Streptomyces collinus Tu 365: one gene and its partner. The protein of the gene in region 2 interacts with the protein of the main gene of each other region in a pairwise test. Links are inferred from orthologs where the notes say so. Each region holds a gene or a part of one and is shown on either strand. Other genes may lie near its edges.

Evidence for each region.
Region 1: the proteins of rplL (region 2) and dnaE interact in binary tests that used the Escherichia coli proteins (3 or more experiments, as listed by UniProt). The link is inferred for Streptomyces collinus Tu 365 from one-to-one orthologs.

The regions. Positions count from the first base shown.
Region 1 is NC_021985.1:2,513,309-2,522,649, reverse strand. What follows is about bases 3,280-7,347. They hold dnaE (DNA polymerase III subunit alpha), read left to right. Parts: upstream 3,280-3,607; coding sequence 3,608-7,147; downstream 7,148-7,347. Other genes in these bases: B446_RS39610 (hypothetical protein), read right to left, coding at 7,248-7,347; B446_RS10780 (DUF2252 domain-containing protein), read right to left, coding at 3,280-3,359. In the rest of the region: B446_RS10795 (alkaline phosphatase D family protein), read right to left, coding at 1-303; B446_RS10790 (thioredoxin domain-containing protein), read right to left, coding at 394-1,212; B446_RS10785 (hypothetical protein), read right to left, coding at 1,279-1,965; more of B446_RS10780, read right to left, coding at 2,034-3,279; more of B446_RS39610, read right to left, coding at 7,348-7,424; B446_RS10770 (NYN domain-containing protein), read left to right, coding at 7,650-8,876; B446_RS10765 (ABC transporter ATP-binding protein), read left to right, coding at 8,937-9,341. UniProt on the Escherichia coli protein: DNA polymerase III is a complex, multichain enzyme responsible for most of the replicative synthesis in bacteria. This DNA polymerase also exhibits 3' to 5' exonuclease activity. The alpha chain is the DNA polymerase catalytic subunit.
Region 2 is NC_021985.1:5,054,305-5,062,357, reverse strand. The notes cover bases 1-2,780. They hold rplL (50S ribosomal protein L7/L12), read right to left. Parts: upstream 1,694-2,780; coding sequence 1,307-1,693; downstream 1-1,306. Other genes in these bases: B446_RS22085 (hypothetical protein), read right to left, coding at 2,711-2,780; rplJ (50S ribosomal protein L10), read right to left, coding at 1,811-2,341; rpoB (DNA-directed RNA polymerase subunit beta), read right to left, coding at 1-740. Outside these bases: more of B446_RS22085, read right to left, coding at 2,781-3,613; rplA (50S ribosomal protein L1), read right to left, coding at 3,784-4,509; rplK (50S ribosomal protein L11), read right to left, coding at 4,610-5,044; transcription termination/antitermination protein NusG, read right to left, coding at 5,214-6,104; preprotein translocase subunit SecE, read right to left, coding at 6,185-6,469; B446_RS22055 (pyridoxal phosphate-dependent aminotransferase), read left to right, coding at 6,910-8,053. UniProt on the Escherichia coli protein: The binding site for several of the GTPase factors involved in protein synthesis (IF-2, EF-Tu, EF-G and RF3). Is thus essential for accurate translation.

The DNA of each region.
Region 1 (9,341 bases), 2.5 Mb from region 2 along the record:
GAACGCCTTGTCCCGGGCGACGGTCCAGCTCACCTCGGTGTCCGGGCCGACGCCGGAGCCGGGCAGGGCCTCGGGGACGGGGGTCACCCGGGTCCACAGCAGGACACCGTCGGGCAGCGGGTCGCCGGAGGCGACACCGTGCAGGAAGGCGGGGGCCTGGTCGGCCGCGCGCGCCGGGAGGGTGGCGGCGAGCGGGCCGGCCAGCACAGCCGTCGCCGCCGCGGCCTTGACGACCGTACGGCGGCGAGGGGAGAGGGAGTTGAGGGCCTGGTGGGCCTCGGAAGATCTGTATCGACTGGTCACGACCGATCAGGTTACTGATCGGTATGCGCGAGAGTAGGCGAACTTCGGAAGTTCGCCCACTCTTCACACCGGGCTCGTCACCGAGCGGGGTCAGCCCTTGAGGGCCGCGTCCACCACCCGGTCGAAGTCGGCCACCGACATGGGCGGGTTGCCCTGGCTGTCGGCGGTCAGCTTCTTGCCGTCCATCACGAAGCTCGGGGTGCCGCTCACCCCGTCCTTGTTGTCGTCGAAGGTCTTCGACATGGCCATCGCCCAGGCGTCGTAGGTGCCCTTCTTGACCGCGTCCTGGAACTTGGCGTTGCCCTTGAGCGCGGGGACGGTGTCGGCGACCTTGACGAGGTAGCTGTCGTCCTTGAACTTGTCGGCCTGCTCGTCCGGGTGCCACTTGGCGGAGTACAGCGCCGTCTTGTACTCGAGGAACGCCTCGGGGCTGACGTCGAGCGCCGCGCCGAGGGCGCTCAGCGCGTTCTTGGAGCCCTCGCCGTTGTCGTGGTTGTCGATGAAGGTGGCACCGATATACTGGATCTTGAACTTGCCGTCGTCCAGGTCCTTCTTCACCGTCGAGTCGACCGTCTGCTCGAACTGGGCGCACACCGGGCAGCGCGGGTCCTCGTAGACCTTCAGGGTCTTCTTGGCGCTGTCCTTGCCGAGGACGACGGTGGTGCCCTTCGTGCCCGTGGTGTTGGCCGGGGCGACGACGGAGGCGTCCTTCAGGCCGTCCCAGTGGCCGGGCTTGTTCATCTGCACGACCGCGTAGCCGATGCCGCCGGCCGCGGCCAGCACGGCCACGACCGAACCGGCCACGATCAGCTGCCGCCTCGCCTTGTCGCGCTTGGCCTGCCGCTCGCGCTCCTGGCGCAGCCGCTCCCGGGCCGCCGTCTTCGCCGACTGGGTGTTCCGCTTGCTCATGGTGGTGATCTCCAGATGGGACGCGCACATGCCGTACGCGGGATACGTGTGGGGGACTTGTCGTGCTCAGCCGAGAGCCGAGAAGCACGGCGGTCCACGCCGTCCCAGGGAGTGCACCAGGAGCCGGTCGAGGGCGGTGGCCGGCCGGGGCGAGGGGTTCGGCAGCCGGCGGACCGGCGAGAGCCGCACGGACCGGGCGGCCGCCACCGCGAGCGACAGCGGCCGGAAGGTGGTGGCGGTGACCGCGCGCAGCAGCTGTACCAGGGCGCGCTCGCCCCGGCGCAGCCAGGCGGCGGCCAGCAGGCCCACGCCCACGTGCGCGGCGAGCAGCAGCCAGGCGGCGGCCGGCTCGGCGTGCGCGAGCAGTTCGTCCGGGCCGCCGTGGCCGCCGGTGACCTGGGCCAGCGGGGCGCCGACGGCACCGCCCTGGCACAGCACGTCGAAGCCGAAGGCGCGCAGCGGTCCGGCGACCGGACCGCCCGCCCTGCCGTAGCAGGCGTGCTGGCCGGTGGTGAACACGGTGTCGGCGGCCAGCTCCAGCGGGACCAGCAGCGCCGCGATGCGGCCGAAACCGCGCTCGCGGCCCGCCAGCGCGTACGCGGTCAGGAACACCCCGGCGGCGACCGCGGCCACGGTCGCCACCGGCAGCGGGGCCCGCGACAGCAGGACGTGCGACGCGGTGCTGAGCGTCACGGCCACGGCCGTGAACAGCGCCGCGCGCACGGCTCTGAGGTGGGTCCCGGATATGTCCATAGCGAGAGAAGAGTCTGTCACGTGCGCGGGTAAGGGACCCCTAAAGGGTGCCTGTGAAAGGGCGGAGGTTACAGCCCCGGGATCCGGCCGTTGCGGAACAGGTCGACGAAGATCTGGTGGTCGGCACGCGCGCGTGCGCCGTAGCGGTGCGCGAAGTCCACCAGCAGGGGACCGAAGCCCTCCTCGTCGGCGGCGAGGGCCGCGTCGATGGCCCGCTCGGTGGAGAACGGCACCAGCGACTCGCCGGAGGTGTCGTCCGCCGCCGCGTGCATCGTGGCCGTGGCCCGGCCCAGGTCGGCGACGACGGCCGCGATCTCCTCCGGGTCGTCGATGTCGTTCCAGTCCAGGTCGACGGCGTACGGCGAGACCTCGGCGACCAGCTGGCCCGCGCCGTCCAGCTCGGTCCACCCCAGCCACGGGTCGGCGTGCGCCTGGAGGGCGCGCTGGGAGATCACCGTGCGGTGCCCCTCGTGCTGGAAGTACCCGGCGATCGCCGGGTCCGTGATGTGCCGGGAGACGGCCGGGGTCTGGGCCTGCTTGATGTAGATCACGACATCGTTCTCCAGGGCGTCGCTGGAGCCCTCCAGGAGGATGTTGTACGAGGGCAGGCCGGCCGACCCGATGCCGATGCCCCGGCGGCCCACGACGTCCTTCACCCGGTAGGAGTCGGGGCGGGCCAGCGAGGCGTCCGGGAGCGTCTCCAGGTAGCCGTCGAAGGCGGCCAGCACCTTGTAGCGGGTCGCCGCGTCCAGCTCGATGGAGCCGCCGCCCGGGGCGAAGCGGCGCTCGAAGTCGCGGATCTCGGTCATCGAGTCCAGCAGCTCGAAGCGGGTCAGCGAGCGGGCGGCGCGCAGGGCGCCCAGCAGCGGGCCGTCGGCCGTGTCCAGGGTGAACGGCGGGACCTCGTCGCTCTTGGCGCCCGTGGCGAGGGCGTGGATCCGCTCGCGGTAGGCGGCCGCGTAGATCGTCACCAGCTCGGTGATCTGCTCGTCACTGAGCGCCTTCGCGTAGCCGATCAGCGCGACGGAGGCCGAGAAGCGCTTGAGGTCCCAGGTGAAGGGGCCGACGTAGGCCTCGTCGAAGTCGTTGACGTTGAAGACCAGGCGCCCGTTGGAGTCCATGTAGGTGCCGAAGTTCTCGGCGTGCAGGTCGCCGTGGATCCACACGCGCGAGGTGCGGTCGTCCAGGTAGGGCCCGCCGCGCTTCTCGGCGTCGACGTCGTGGTAGAAGAGCGCGGCCGTCCCCCGGTAGAACGCGAAGGCCGAGGCGGCCATCTTCCGGAACTTCACCCGGAACGCGGCCGGGTCGGCGGCGAGGAGCCGGCCGAAGGCGGTGTCGAAGACGGCGAGGATCTCCTCGCCGCGCTGCTCGTCGTTGAGCTGGGGGACCGACATCGCGGGGTGCCTCCTGGTACAGGACGGGTGGTGCATGAACGTAGGTGTACGGGTACGACAGCGCTTCCGCCGTCTCCAACGGGCGACGCCACGCGGGAGTGCCCGGTTCCCGCATGAAGGTACGGGGACGAGGCCCGCGTGTGTCAGTGCCGGGGCATAGACTTCGACGCTGTCCCCCAGACTGTCCGCAGTCGGTCCGCAGCCGGTCGGAAGATCGTCGCCGCCCGTTTTCCTTGGAGGCCGAAACCGTGTCGAAGCCGCCCTTCACGCACCTGCACGTCCACACCCAGTACTCGCTGCTGGACGGTGCCGCGCGGCTCAAGGACATGTTCGAGGCCTGCAACGAGATGGGCATGACGCACATCGCCATGTCCGACCACGGCAACCTCCACGGGGCGTACGACTTCTTCCACAGCGCGAAGAAGGCCGGAGTCACCCCGATCATCGGGATCGAGGCGTACGTCGCCCCCGAGTCCCGGCGCAACAAGCGCAAGATCCTCTGGGGCCAGCCCCACCAGAAGCGGGACGACATCTCCGGTTCCGGCGGTTACACCCACAAGACGATGTGGGCGGTGAACCGTACCGGACTGCACAACCTCTTCCGGCTCTCCTCCGACGCCTACGCCGAGGGCTGGCTGCAGAAGTGGCCCCGGATGGACAAGGAGACCATCTCCCAGTGGTCCGAGGGCATCGTCGCCTCCACCGGCTGTCCCTCCGGCGAGGTGCAGACCCGGCTCCGCCTCGGCCACTTCGACGAGGCCCTCAAGGCGGCCGCCGACTACCAGGACATCTTCGGCAAGGACCGGTACTTCCTGGAGCTGATGGACCACGGCATCGAGATCGAGCGCCGGGTCCGCGACGGCTTGCTGGAGATCGGCAGGAAGCTCGGCATCCCGCCGCTGGTCACCAACGACTCGCACTACACGTACGCGCACGAGGCGGGCGCCCACGACGCCCTGCTGTGCATCCAGACCGGCAAGAACCTCTCCGACCCGGACCGCTTCAAGTTCGACGGCACCGGCTACTACCTGAAGTCCACGGACGAGATGTACGCCATCGACTCCTCGGACGCCTGGCAGGAGGGCTGCGCCAACACGCTCCTGGTGGCCGAGATGGTCGACACCACCGGCATGTTCGAGGCCAAGAACCTCATGCCGAAGTTCGACATCCCCGACGGCTACACCGAGGTGACCTGGTTCAAGGAGGAGGTCCGCCGCGGCATGGAGCGCCGCTTCCCGGGCGGCATCCCCGAGGACCGGCAGAAGCAGGCCGACTACGAGATGGACGTCATCATCCAGATGGGGTTCCCGGGTTACTTCCTCGTGGTCGCCGACTTCATCATGTGGGCCAAGAACAACGGCATCGCGGTCGGCCCCGGCCGAGGCTCCGCGGCCGGCTCGATCGTCGCCTACGCCATGGGCATCACCGACCTGGACCCGATCCCGCACGGCCTGATCTTCGAGCGCTTCCTCAACCCCGAGCGCGTCTCCATGCCCGATGTCGACATCGACTTCGACGAGCGCCGGCGCGTCGAGGTGATCCGCTACGTGACCGAGAAGTACGGCGCCGACAAGGTCGCCATGATCGGCACCTACGGCAAGATCAAGGCCAAGAACGCGATCAAGGACTCCGCGCGCGTCCTGGGCTACCCGTACGCCATGGGCGACCGGCTCACCAAGGCGATGCCCGCCGACGTCCTCGGCAAGGGCATCGACCTCAACGGCATCACCGACCCCTCGCACCCGCGCTACGGCGAGGCGGGCGAGATCCGCGGGATGTACGAGAACGAGCCGGACGTGAAGAAGGTCATCGACACCGCCAAGGGCGTGGAGGGCCTGGTCCGCCAGATGGGCGTGCACGCCGCCGGCGTGATCATGTCCAGCGAGACCATCACCGAGCACGTCCCGGTCTGGGTCAGGCACACCGACGGCGTGACCATCACCCAGTGGGACTATCCGAGCTGCGAGTCGCTCGGCCTGCTGAAGATGGACTTCCTGGGCCTGCGCAACCTCACGATCATGGACGACGCGGTCAAGATGGTGAAGGCCAACAAGGGCCTCGACATCGACCTGCTGTCCCTGCCGCTCGACGACCCCAAGACCTTCGAGCTCCTCCAGCGCGGCGACACCCTCGGCGTCTTCCAGTTCGACGGCGGCCCCATGCGCTCGCTGCTGCGGCTGATGAAGCCCGACAACTTCGAGGACATCTCCGCCGTCTCCGCGCTCTACCGTCCGGGCCCGATGGGCATGGACTCGCACACCAACTACGCGCTGCGCAAGAACAAGCTCCAGGAGATCACCCCGATCCACAAGGAGCTGGCGGAGCCCCTGGAAGAGGTCCTCGCCGTCACCTACGGCCTGATCGTCTACCAGGAGCAGGTGCAGAAGGCCGCCCAGATCATCGCGGGCTACTCGCTCGGCGAGGCCGACATCCTGCGCCGCGTGATGGGCAAGAAGAAGCCCGAGGAACTGGCGAAGAACTTCGTGCTCTTCCAGGCGGGCGCGCGCAAGAAGGGATACAGCGACGAGGCCATCCAGGCCCTGTGGGACGTGCTGGTCCCGTTCGCCGGCTACGCGTTCAACAAGGCGCACTCCGCCGCGTACGGCCTGGTCTCCTACTGGACCGCCTACCTCAAGGCGAACTACCCCGCCGAGTACATGGCCGCCCTGCTGACCTCCGTCAAGGACGACAAGGACAAGTCCGCGGTCTACCTCAACGAGTGCCGCCGCATGGGCATCAAGGTGCTCCCGCCGAACGTGAACGAGTCCGAGTCCAACTTCGCCGCCCAGGGCGACGACGTGATCCTCTTCGGCCTCTCCGCCGTGCGCAACGTCGGCACCAACGTCGTCGAGTCGATCATCAAGTGCCGCAAGGCCAAGGGGAAGTACGCCTCCTTCCCCGACTACCTCGACAAGGTCGACGCCGTCGTCTGCAACAAGCGCACCACGGAATCACTGATCAAGGCCGGCGCCTTCGACGAGATGGGCCACACCCGCAAGGGACTCACCGCCCAGTACGAGCCGATGATCGACAACGTCGTCGCGGTCAAGCGCAAGGAGGCCGAGGGGCAGTTCGACCTCTTCGGCGGCATGGGCGAGGACACCGGCAGCGAGCCCGGCTTCGGACTCGACGTGGAGTTCACCACGGACGAGTGGGACAAGACCTATCTGCTCGCCCAGGAGCGGGAGATGCTCGGTCTCTACGTCTCCGACCACCCGCTCTTCGGCCTGGAGCACGTCCTCGCCGACAAGGCCGACGCGGGCATCTCCCAGCTCACCGGCGGCGAGCACGCCGACGGCGCGGTCGTCACCATCGGCGGCATCATCTCCGGTCTCCAGCGCAAGATGACCAAGCAGGGCAACGCCTGGGCGATCGCGACCGTCGAGGACCTCGCCGGCTCCATCGAGTGCATGTTCTTCCCGGCGACCTACCAGCTCATCTCCACCCAACTCGTCGAGGACGCGGTGGTGTTCGTCAAGGGCCGCCTCGACAAGCGGGAGGACGTGCCGCGGCTCGTCGCCATGGAGCTCATGGTCCCCGACCTCTCCAACGCCGGCACCAACGCGCCCGTGATCCTCACCATCCCGGCCACCCGGGTCACCCCGCCCATGGTCAGCCGCCTCGGCGAGATCCTCAGCCACCACAAGGGCGACAGCGAGGTCCGCATCAAGCTCCAGGGCCCCCGCAAGACCACCGTGCTCCGCCTCGACCGGCACCGCGTCAAGCCCGACCCGGCACTGTTCGGCGACCTGAAGGTGCTGCTCGGCCCGTCCTGCCTGGCCGGCTGAGCCGATGCGGCGAGAAGGGGCGCACCCGGCAGGGATGCGCCCCTTCTGCGTGCCCGGGCGGCAACTGCCCGGTGCGCGGAGCTCCTTGGCGGAGCCCTCTTTAGTTGTGGCCGAAGCTCTTCTGCTTCTTACGAGCAACATCCGACGGGCTGCCCGGCACGTGCGCCATCGAGGACTCGTGGTCCTCCGCCGGTCGCTGCGCGCGCTCCTGGCCGTGCTCGCTCTGCGGAGCGCGGTTCTGGGGGCCGGACTGCTTGCGGTTCTTGTTCTTGGCCATGGTGATCTGCCTCCTGAAGGGGATCTAGGGGCCAGGGCCGGCTTCAGATTCACATATGCCGACAACGCGCGCATGTCGGATAATTACCGTGTGTGACAGGGGTGGTGGGCGCGCGGGAGCCGCAAACGCCACGCCGAAGATCGAGTTCGGGCCGTTAACCCCCGCGGGGTCGGGCAGACTCGAAGGAAGTCCGAAGCAAAACCTCCCGGGAAGAGGGTGAGTCGCGTGGACCGCTGCATCGTCCTGGTGGACGCCGGATATCTGCTGGGTGCCGCCGCCAGCCTCCTCGCCGGCGAGCCCTCCCGGTCCCGCATCACCGTCGACCACGCGGCGCTGATCCAGGGGCTGCGCGAGCGCGCGGAGGCCGAGACCGAGCGCCCGCTGCTGCGCATCTACTGGTTCGACGGCGCCCCCGACCGGGTCCCCCAGCCGGAGCATCGCCGGCTGCGTGTCATGCCCCGCGTCACCGTCCGCCTCGGCGCCCTCACCCGCAGCGACGGACGCTGGGCGCAGAAGGGCGTGGACGCCGCCATGCACGCCGAGCTGACCGAACTGGCCCGCAACCGCGCCTGCTCGGACGTCGTCCTCGTCACCGGCGACGGCGACCTGCTGCCCGGCATGATGGCCGCCAAGGAACACGGCGTCGCCGTCCACCTGTGGGCCGTGCAGGCCGCCGACGGTGACTACAACCAGTCCGAGGACCTGGTCGCCGAGGCCGACGAGCGGCGCGTGCTGGACCGGGCCTGGATCACCCAGGCGGTCCGCGCCAAGGAGCTGACCGGCGTCTGCGCCCCGCAGCCGGCGCCCCGGCCCGAGATCGCCGCGATCCTCTCCGCCCCCCTGCCCGAGTCCGCCCCGGCACCCGCGGGCGACCACCCCGCCGAGGAGGGCGGCCACGCCCCGGCCGCCGGGCGGGAGAACGGCGTCCAGGAGCGGGTCCCCGCCGCCAAGGGCGTCCCCACCCCCAAGGACCTCGCCGCGCTGCGCGCCCCCGGGGCGCCGCAGGCCGCCGCGCAGCACCCGACCACCGCGACCCTGCGCTGGTCCTCCGACAAAGGCTGGGTGGACCGGCCGGGCACCGTCGCCGAACCGCCCGAGATCGCCTCGATGCCCACACTGGCCCAGCTGACCACCGCCGAGCAGCGGTGGGCCGACCGGGAGGAGGACATCACCACCGTCGGCGGCGACCCCTACGAGGTGGGACAGGTCTTCGCCCGCCGGTGGACGGCCCGGCTCGGCGACCAGACCCATGTGCAGCGGCTGTCCACGATGTACCCGCGCATCCCGCACCGCATCGACGGCGAGCTGCTGCGGTACGCGGCCCGCTTCGGGCTGCTCGCCCACAAGGACGACCAGATCGACGAGCACGACCGTTACGCCATCCGGGCGGGCTTCTGGCGTGAGGTCGACGTGCCGGCGGCCGCGGAACAGCACGCGCCCGCCGCCGACTGAGATCCGCGTGGCCGCCCCCAAAGGCGAGTAAAGGGCGCGGACCCCGTAGTCTCGTCCCTTGTGAGTACGCGCGCGGCACCGGCACTTCGGCATGACGAGGTCCTACGCGTGCGCGGGCTCGGCAAGACCTATCCGCCCGTGAAGGGCCGGCGCGGGGTGCCTGCCACGCCCGAGGTGCGGGCCACCGACGCCGTGGACCTGGACGTACGGTCCGGGGAGATCTTCGGGCTGCTCGGCCCGAACGGCGCCGGCAAGTCCACCCTCGTCAGGCAGCTCACCGGCCTGCTGCGGCCGGACACCGGCAGTGTCGAGATCCTCGGGCACGACATCGTCCGGCACCCCGAGCGGGCCGCACGGCTCCTCGCCTACCTGGGGCAGGAGTCCTCCGCCCTGGACGAGCTGACCGTCGCCCTCGCCGCCGAGACCACCGGGCGCCTGCGCGGCCTGGACGTACGGCGGGCGCGG
Region 2 (8,053 bases):
CGCATCGACTCGTAGTCGCCGAACTCCTCGAGGATCTGCTCGGTCGTCCAGCCGAGCGCCTTCAGCAGCACGGTGACCGACTGCTTGCGCTTGCGGTCGATGCGGACACCGACCATGTCACGCTTGTCGATCTCCATCTCCAGCCAGGCACCCCGGGACGGGATGATCTTGGCGGAGAAGATGTCCTTGTCGGACGTCTTGTCGATCGAGGAATCGAAGTAGACACCGGGGGAACGGACCAGCTGAGACACCACGACACGCTCGGTGCCGTTGATGACGAAGGTGCCCTTGTTCGTCATGAGCGGGAAGTCGCCCATGAAGACCGTCTGGGACTTGATCTCACCGGTCTCGTTGTTGGTGAACTCGGCGGTGACGAAGAGCGGGGCGGCGTACGTGAAGTCGCGGTCCTTGCACTCGTCGATGGAGTTCTTCGGCGGCTCGAAGCGGTGGTCCCGGAAGGTCAGGGACATCGACCCGGAGAAGTCCTCGATCGGGGAGATCTCCTCGAAGATCTCCTCCAGACCGGACTTGGTGGGGACGTCCTGACCGTTCTCAAGAGCCTCCTCGACCCGACTCTGCCAGGCGGTGTTGCCGAGCAGCCAGTCAAAGCTCTCGGTCTGCAGCGCGAGCAGGTTCGGAACCTCGAGAGGCTCCTTGATCTTTGCAAAGGAGATGCGCAGCGGGGCGGTGCTGGCGCCGTTGTTCGTATTCGCGGTCGAGGCGTTGCGCGAGGCGGCCAAGAGGGGGTCCTTCCGAGGGCTCGGACTCACTACGCGCGTGCCGGTCCCTCGACGTGCACGGAGACGGAAACCCCAGGTCAGAGGAGATTCGGTCTACGGTGCTCGAGTGAGGGCAGACCCCTGGTGACGGGCAGGGGACAACTAACAGGCAGCGCAAAGGGTCAGTGTAGCCACTTGGCACACTGATGTCCAGCGCGGGTTTTTGTAGACCCTCGTAGTGCTCAACGCCCTCGTCAACGCCCTCGGCATGCTTGCCCTCAACGCACGTTCATACTGCCCTCTTCGCCGTCGATCCATGCCTCGGATACGGATCCTTGTGACGACGCGTCCTGAGAATTGCGCGCTGCGTGCGGTTCGTCAAGGCCCCCCTGCCCAAACGAGACTGGCCGGAGACACAACGAAGATCACCATACCCCTCGCCGTCACGAGTGCAAGGCAACCGAAGCCGACCTCCGGATACGCCGAAGAGCGACCACCCGGATGGATGATCGCTCTTCGGTGCGTTCGCGTTACAGCCTCAGGAGGCCGCAATCAGCGTGCTGAGGTTCGAGGAACCCCGGAAGGTCTTACTTGACCTCGACGGAGGCGCCGGCGCCCTTGAGGGACTCGGCGGCCTTCTCGGCGGCGTCCTTGGCGACCTTCTCGAGAACGGGCTTCGGGGCGCCGTCCACGAGGTCCTTGGCCTCCTTCAGACCCAGGGAGGTCAGCTCACGCACGACCTTGATGACCTGGATCTTCTTGTCGCCGGCACCGGTGAGGATGACGTCGAACTCGTCCTTCTCCTCCTCGGCCTCGGCGGCACCGGCACCGGCGCCACCGGCCACGACGACCGGCGCGGCGGCGGCGGCGGTGACGTCGAACTTCTCCTCGAAGGCCTTCACGAACTCGGAGAGCTCGATGAGGGTCATCTCCTCGAACTGCGCGAGCAGGTCTTCCTGGCTGAGCTTCGCCATGATGGGCGATCCTTCCACTAATTCGGCGGGTGCCGGATGTACTGGGTGTGGCGGGCGTACGTCGGCCCGCTGCGACCCTCGCCGCGTCAGGCGGCCAGAGTCAGAAAGCGAGCCGAGTTACTCGGCACCGCCCTGCTCGTCCTGCTTGGCCCGAAGCGCGTCCACGGTGCGGACGAGCTTCGACGGGAGCGCCTGGAAGACAGAGGCAGCCTGGGACTGCTTGCCCTTGAACGCACCGGCCAGCTTGGAGAGCAGAACCTCGCGGGACTCGAGGTCCGCAAGCTTCTTGATCTCATCGGCGGACAGCGCCTTGCCGTCAAGGACACCGCCCTTGATGATGAGATTCGGGTTGTCCTTGGCGAAGTCACGGAGACCCTTCGCCGACTCCACCGGGTCACCGGTGACGAAGGCGACGGCCGTCGGACCAGCGAAGAGCTGGTCGTCCAGCGTGATCCCGGCCTCGTTGGCCGCAATCTTGGTCAGCGTGTTCTTCACCACGGCGTACTGGGCGTTCTCACCGAGCGACCGGCGCAGCGTCTTGAGCTGCGCCACGGTGAGACCGCGGTACTCGGTCAGCACGGCGGCGTTGGAGCTGCGGAACTTGTCCGTCAGCTCCGCAACCGCGGCAGCCTTGTCGGGCCTCGCCATAGAGCCTCGGCCTCCTTCCGGGTGATTCGGACCGCGCGGACCCGAAGGAGGACTGGGGAAAACGAAACGCCCCGGCGCAGGCGCTCGGGGCGGACTCGACCGGCCGCACACACTCAGGGCGTGTACTCCGGGAGTTCTTCCACAGTCACCTGCGCGGGTCGTCCACTCTTCAGCGGATCCTTCGGCCACCGCACCCTCGGGGGAGCGCACGGCAACGACCAGCGGTCTTTGGCTTCGGTAGGAGAGTACGGGACCGGGGCGCCGTCGAGCAAATCGGGCTCCGGGGGCGCCGCCGCGGCCGTCCCGCGGGGCGCCCGGACGGGCCGCCCCGCGGGCACGCGCGCCGGCCCGCGGCCGGCGCGCGGCGGGTCAGGAGACGGTGCCGGAGCCGGTGCCGCCCGTGACGCCGCCGGACTTCATGAGGTCCTTGAAGTCCTTGGTGTCGCCGGCCGGGGGCGCCTCGGCGGAGACCTTCACGCCGTAGTCGGTGTAGTAGGCCGTGCTGGTCATGACGCCGTTCGCGGTGGTCGCCTTCTCGATCTTCTTGACCAGCAGGCTCTGGTCGTTGACCCAGATGTCGACGGTCTCGGTGGTGACGCCCGCCTGGCTGAGCTGCTTCTTCAGGCCGGCCAGCTGCTCGGCGGTGAGGTTGCTGTTCTTGCCGGCGAGGTCGGCGACCTGGACCGTGCCCGCGTAGTGCGTGGCGTCCGTGCCGGAGACCTTCTCCTTGCCGACCTTCTTCACGTCGCCCGAGGCCAGCAGCAGCTTCACCGACTGGTTCGGCGTGGTGTTCTGCATCTGGTCCTTGATGTACGCGCCGGAGCCGCCGCCGAACTTGGCGAGGTCGTCGTAGGCGTACCTGATCCAGTGCTTGCCGAACTGCTGGGCGAACTTGTCGCTCATCTTCGCGTAGTAGGCGTCCGGCAGGTAGCGGGCCTGCATCGACGTGGAGCCGGCCTGGCGCATGGCGTCGGCCATCTTGCCGCCGGTGTACGTGATGGTGAGGTTGCCCTTGAGACCGCCGCCCCAGGCGAGGGCGCCGTCGGCGGTCATCGACATGGTGTCGCCGAGGGAGGTGCTGGAGCGGACCTTGGCGGACTCGGCCTTGTCGGTGGACTGCTCGGCGGAGCGCAGGGCGGCGAGCGGGCTCATGTCCGTGACGGTCTTGCCGACGGCCTTGTCGCCCTTGTCCGAGCCGCAGGCGGCCAGTCCCGTCAGCGCGGCCACCACCGCGACGGAAAGGCTCACCCGGCGTACGGTCCTGCTGTTCATGTCGTCCCACCCCTATGCGAGAGTCCTGTGCCTGCACGCTGGGCCAGGCCAATGACAGTCGTGCGAAAGGTCGCACACAGAAAGGACGGGCCCCGCACCCGGAAGGTTCCAGGTGCGGGGCCCGCCCTCGCTCACGCGTCGCTGACGCGGCTGCCGGTGGAGCCGGGGGCTCAGACGGCGGCCGGGTCCTCCTCGACGAGGAGGTTGCGGGTGCGGTTGGGGTCGACCGGAATGCCGGGGCCCATCGTGGTGGTGATGGCGGCCTTCTTGATGTAGCGACCCTTGGCGGCGGACGGCTTCAGACGGAGGATCTCCTCCAGCGCGGCGCCGTAGTTCTCCACCAGCTTGTCGTCGTCGAAGGACGCCTTGCCGATGATGAAGTGCAGGTTCGAGTGCTTGTCGACGCGGAACTCGATCTTGCCGCCCTTGATGTCCGTGACGGCCTTGGCCACGTCGGGGGTGACGGTGCCGGTCTTCGGGTTCGGCATCAGACCACGCGGGCCGAGGACGCGGCCGAGGCGGCCGACCTTGCCCATGAGGTCCGGGGTGGCGACGACGGCGTCGAAGTCCAGACGGCCCTTCGCCACCTCGTCGATCAGTTCGTCGGAGCCGACGATGTCGGCGCCCGCGGCCTCCGCGGCCGCAGCACGGTCACCGGTCGCGAAGACCAGGACCCGGGCAGTCTTGCCGGTGCCGTGCGGCAGGTTCACGGTGCCACGGACCATCTGGTCGGCCTTGCGCGGGTCGACACCCAGGCGGAAGGCGACCTCGACGGTGCCGTCGAACTTGGTCGTGGAGGTCTCCTTGGCGAGACGGACGGCCTCGAGCGGGGCGTACAGCTTCTCCCGGTCGATCTTGGCGTCCGCAGCGCGGAGAGCCTTGCTGCGCTTGCTCACAACTTGCTCCTGTGTGTTCTGAAAGGAGTCGTGGTATCCGGGCCGAGCAGGCCCTGCCACGTGCGACCGGCTACGGCCGCATGGACTACTGGGGGTGGGGTCAGCCCTCGACCGTGATGCCCATGGAGCGGGCGGTGCCGGCGATGATCTTCGACGCGGCGTCCAGGTCGTTCGCGTTGAGGTCGGGCATCTTGGTCTCGGCGATCTCGCGGACCTGGGCCTCGGTGATCTTGGCGACCTTGGTCTTGTGCGGCTCGCCGGAGCCCTTCTCGACACCCGCGGCCTTGAGGATCATCTTCGCGGCCGGCGGCGTCTTGGTGACGAAGGTGAAGGAGCGGTCCTCGTAGACCGTGATCTCCACCGGGATGACCCAGCCACGCTGCGACTCGGTCGCGGCGTTGTAGGCCTTGCAGAACTCCATGATGTTGACGCCGTGCTGACCGAGCGCGGGGCCGACCGGCGGGGCGGGGTTCGCCGCACCGGCGTTGATCTGGAGCTTGATGAGCCCCGTGACCTTCTTCTTCTTGGGAGGCATAGCTCTCCGGGTCCTTTCGATTCGGGTCCTGCCGGCATCCGGGGACCACCCGGACGCAGGCATACCGCACAACGATAACGGGTATAGATGCGCGGCCAAAAACCGTGCAGGTCAGACGGGCTGAAGCAGCCTGTCTGACCTGCACGGAAGCAAGAGGTCCAGAAAAGAACTAGTTCTTCTGGATCTGGTCGAAGGAGAGCTCGACCGGCGTCTCACGCCCGAAGATCTCCACCAGGCCCTTGACCTTCTTCGAGTCGGGGTTGATCTCGTTGATGGTCGCCTGCAGCGTGGCGAACGGGCCGTCGGTGACGGTGACCGAGTCGCCGACCTCGAAGTCCAGCACCTGGACCTCGACCTTGCGCTGCGGGGCGGGCTTGCCCTCGGCCTCGGCGGCCTCGCGGGCGGCCTTCTCCTCGGCCTCCGGGGCGAGCATCTTGACGATCTCGTCCAGGGTCAGCGGGTACGGGTCGTAGGCGTTGCCGACGAAGCCGGTCACACCCGGGGTGTTGCGGACGACGCCCCACGACTCGTTGGTCAGGTCCATGCGGACCAGGACGTAACCCGGCAGCTTGTTCTGCTTGATCGTCTTGCGGTCGCCGTTCTTGATCTGGACGACCTCTTCCTGCGGCACCTCGGCCTGGAAGATGTAGTCCTCGACGTTCAGCGAGACGGCGCGCTGCTCCAGGTTGGTCTTCACGCGGTTCTCGTAGCCGGCGTAGGTGTGGATGACGTACCACTCGCCGGGCAGGAGGCGCAGCTCCTGACGCAGGGCCTCGATCGGGTCGACGGGCTCCGCGGGCTCCTCCGTGACGGCCTCGGCCGTCTCGTCGCCGGCGGCGAGCTCGTCGCTCTCGTCAGCGGCGTCGACGTCCTCGGCCTCTTCGGCGTCCTCGTCCTCGACGTGCAGCGCGGCCTCCTCGGCCGGCTCCCCCAGTTCGGCCTCGGCAGCCTCGAACTCGTCCTGCTCGTCCGCGCCTTCGACGATGTCGAGCTCGTCGTCCACCGACTCGGCGGCATTCCCGCGAGGCTCGATGGCGTCGTTCAGGTTCGGGTCAGACACGATGGCTGCTTCTTCCTGGATACATAGGGGTGGAACATGCGAAAACGGGCGCCGGTACCACGGCGCCCTTCGCTCTTGGCTCAGCCGAAGACGTACTTGGCCGCGTGGTTGAGCCCATAGTCAATCACGGTCACCAAGGCGATCATGATGGCAACGAAGAAGATCACCACTGTGGTGTACGACGTCAGCTGGTTGCGAGTCGGCCAGACGACCTTGCGGAGCTCCGCGACGATCTGGCGGTAGAAGATGGCGAGACGCTTCAGCGGGCCCTTCTTGGCGCGCTTGCCGCCCTTGCGGGCCTTCTTCTTGGACTCGGGCACCTCATCGGCGTCAGGCGTGTCGATGGAGCCCACGGCGTCCGTCATTCGTCCTCACCTGATCCCGGGTCGTGGCCGTGCCGCGCCCGGTTTCTGAGCCGCACGGCGGTGCATTGCTGTACGTACAAGCGCACACATCCTGGCGGTGTGTGTAGCAGGGCCGGAGGGACTTGAACCCCCAACCGCCGGTTTTGGAGACCGGTGCTCTACCAATTGAGCTACGACCCTTTGGTGTCCCCCAACGTACCGCATCCGACCGGGTGCTCGGTGTGCACCGGCCCCGGAACGGCCGCTGAAGGCCAACGAGGTGAGAGTGTACGTGGTCGGCGGGCTTGCGTCGAACAGAAAGTGCCCGCCCAGGACGCCCCGGCCGAAGATCGTCCTGGCCGCGGGCGCGATTCGTACCCCTGTTCACGCCTCGACCCCTTGCTGTTCAGTCCGTGAAACCCGTGTGCCGGGGGCATTTCCGGTCTGGAACGATGGACCCCATGAGCGCTGCAACCCCTCCCACCGAGCGCCGGGTCTCCGCCCGAGTCGGCGCGATCTCCGAGTCCGCCACCCTCGCCGTGGACGCCAAGGCCAAGGCCCTGAAGGCCGCCGGGCGTCCGGTGATCGGCTTCGGCGCCGGCGAGCCCGACTTCCCGACCCCGGACTACATCGTCGAGGCGGCCGTCGAGGCCTGCAAGAACCCGAAGTACCACCGGTACACGCCGGCCGGCGGCCTGCCCGAGCTGAAGGCCGCGATCGCCGCGAAGACGCTGCGCGACTCCGGCTGGGAGCCCGACGTCTCGCAGATCCTGGTGACCAACGGCGGCAAGCAGGCCATCTACGAGGCGTTCGCCGCGATCCTCGACCCGGGCGACGAGGTCATCGTCCCGGCCCCGTACTGGACGACGTACCCGGAGTCGATCCGGCTGGCCGGCGGTGTCCCGGTGGAGGTCGTCGCCGACGAGACGACCGGCTACCGGGTCTCGGTCGAGCAGCTGGAGGCCGCCCGCACGGAGAAGACGAAGGTCGTCCTCTTCGTCTCCCCGTCCAACCCGACCGGCGCGGTCTACTCCGAGGCCGAGACCGAGGCGATCGGCCGCTGGGCCGTCGAGCACGGCCTGTGGGTGCTGACCGACGAGATCTACGAGCACCTCGTCTACGGCGACGCGGTCTCCGTGTCCCTGCCCGCGCTCCTGCCCGAGCTGCGGGACAAGTGCATCGTGGTCAACGGCGTCGCGAAGACGTACGCCATGACCGGCTGGCGCGTGGGCTGGGTCATCGGCCCGAAGGACGTCGTCAAGGCCGCGACCAACCTCCAGTCGCACGCCACCTCGAACGTCTCGAACGTGGCCCAGGTGGCCGCGCTGGCCGCCGTCTCCGGCGACCTGGACGCCGTGGCGAGGATGCGCGAGGCCTTCGACCGCCGCCGCAGGACCATCGTGCGGATGCTCAACGAGATCGACGGCGTGCTCTGCCCCGAGCCCGAGGGCGCCTTCTACGCCTACCCGTCGGTCAAGGGCCTGCTCGGCAAGGAGATCCGCGGCAAGCGCCCGCAGGACACCGTCGAGCTGGCCGCGCTGATCCTGGAGGAGGCCGAGGTCGCGGTCGTCCCGGGCGAGGCTTTCGGCACGCCGGGCTACCTGC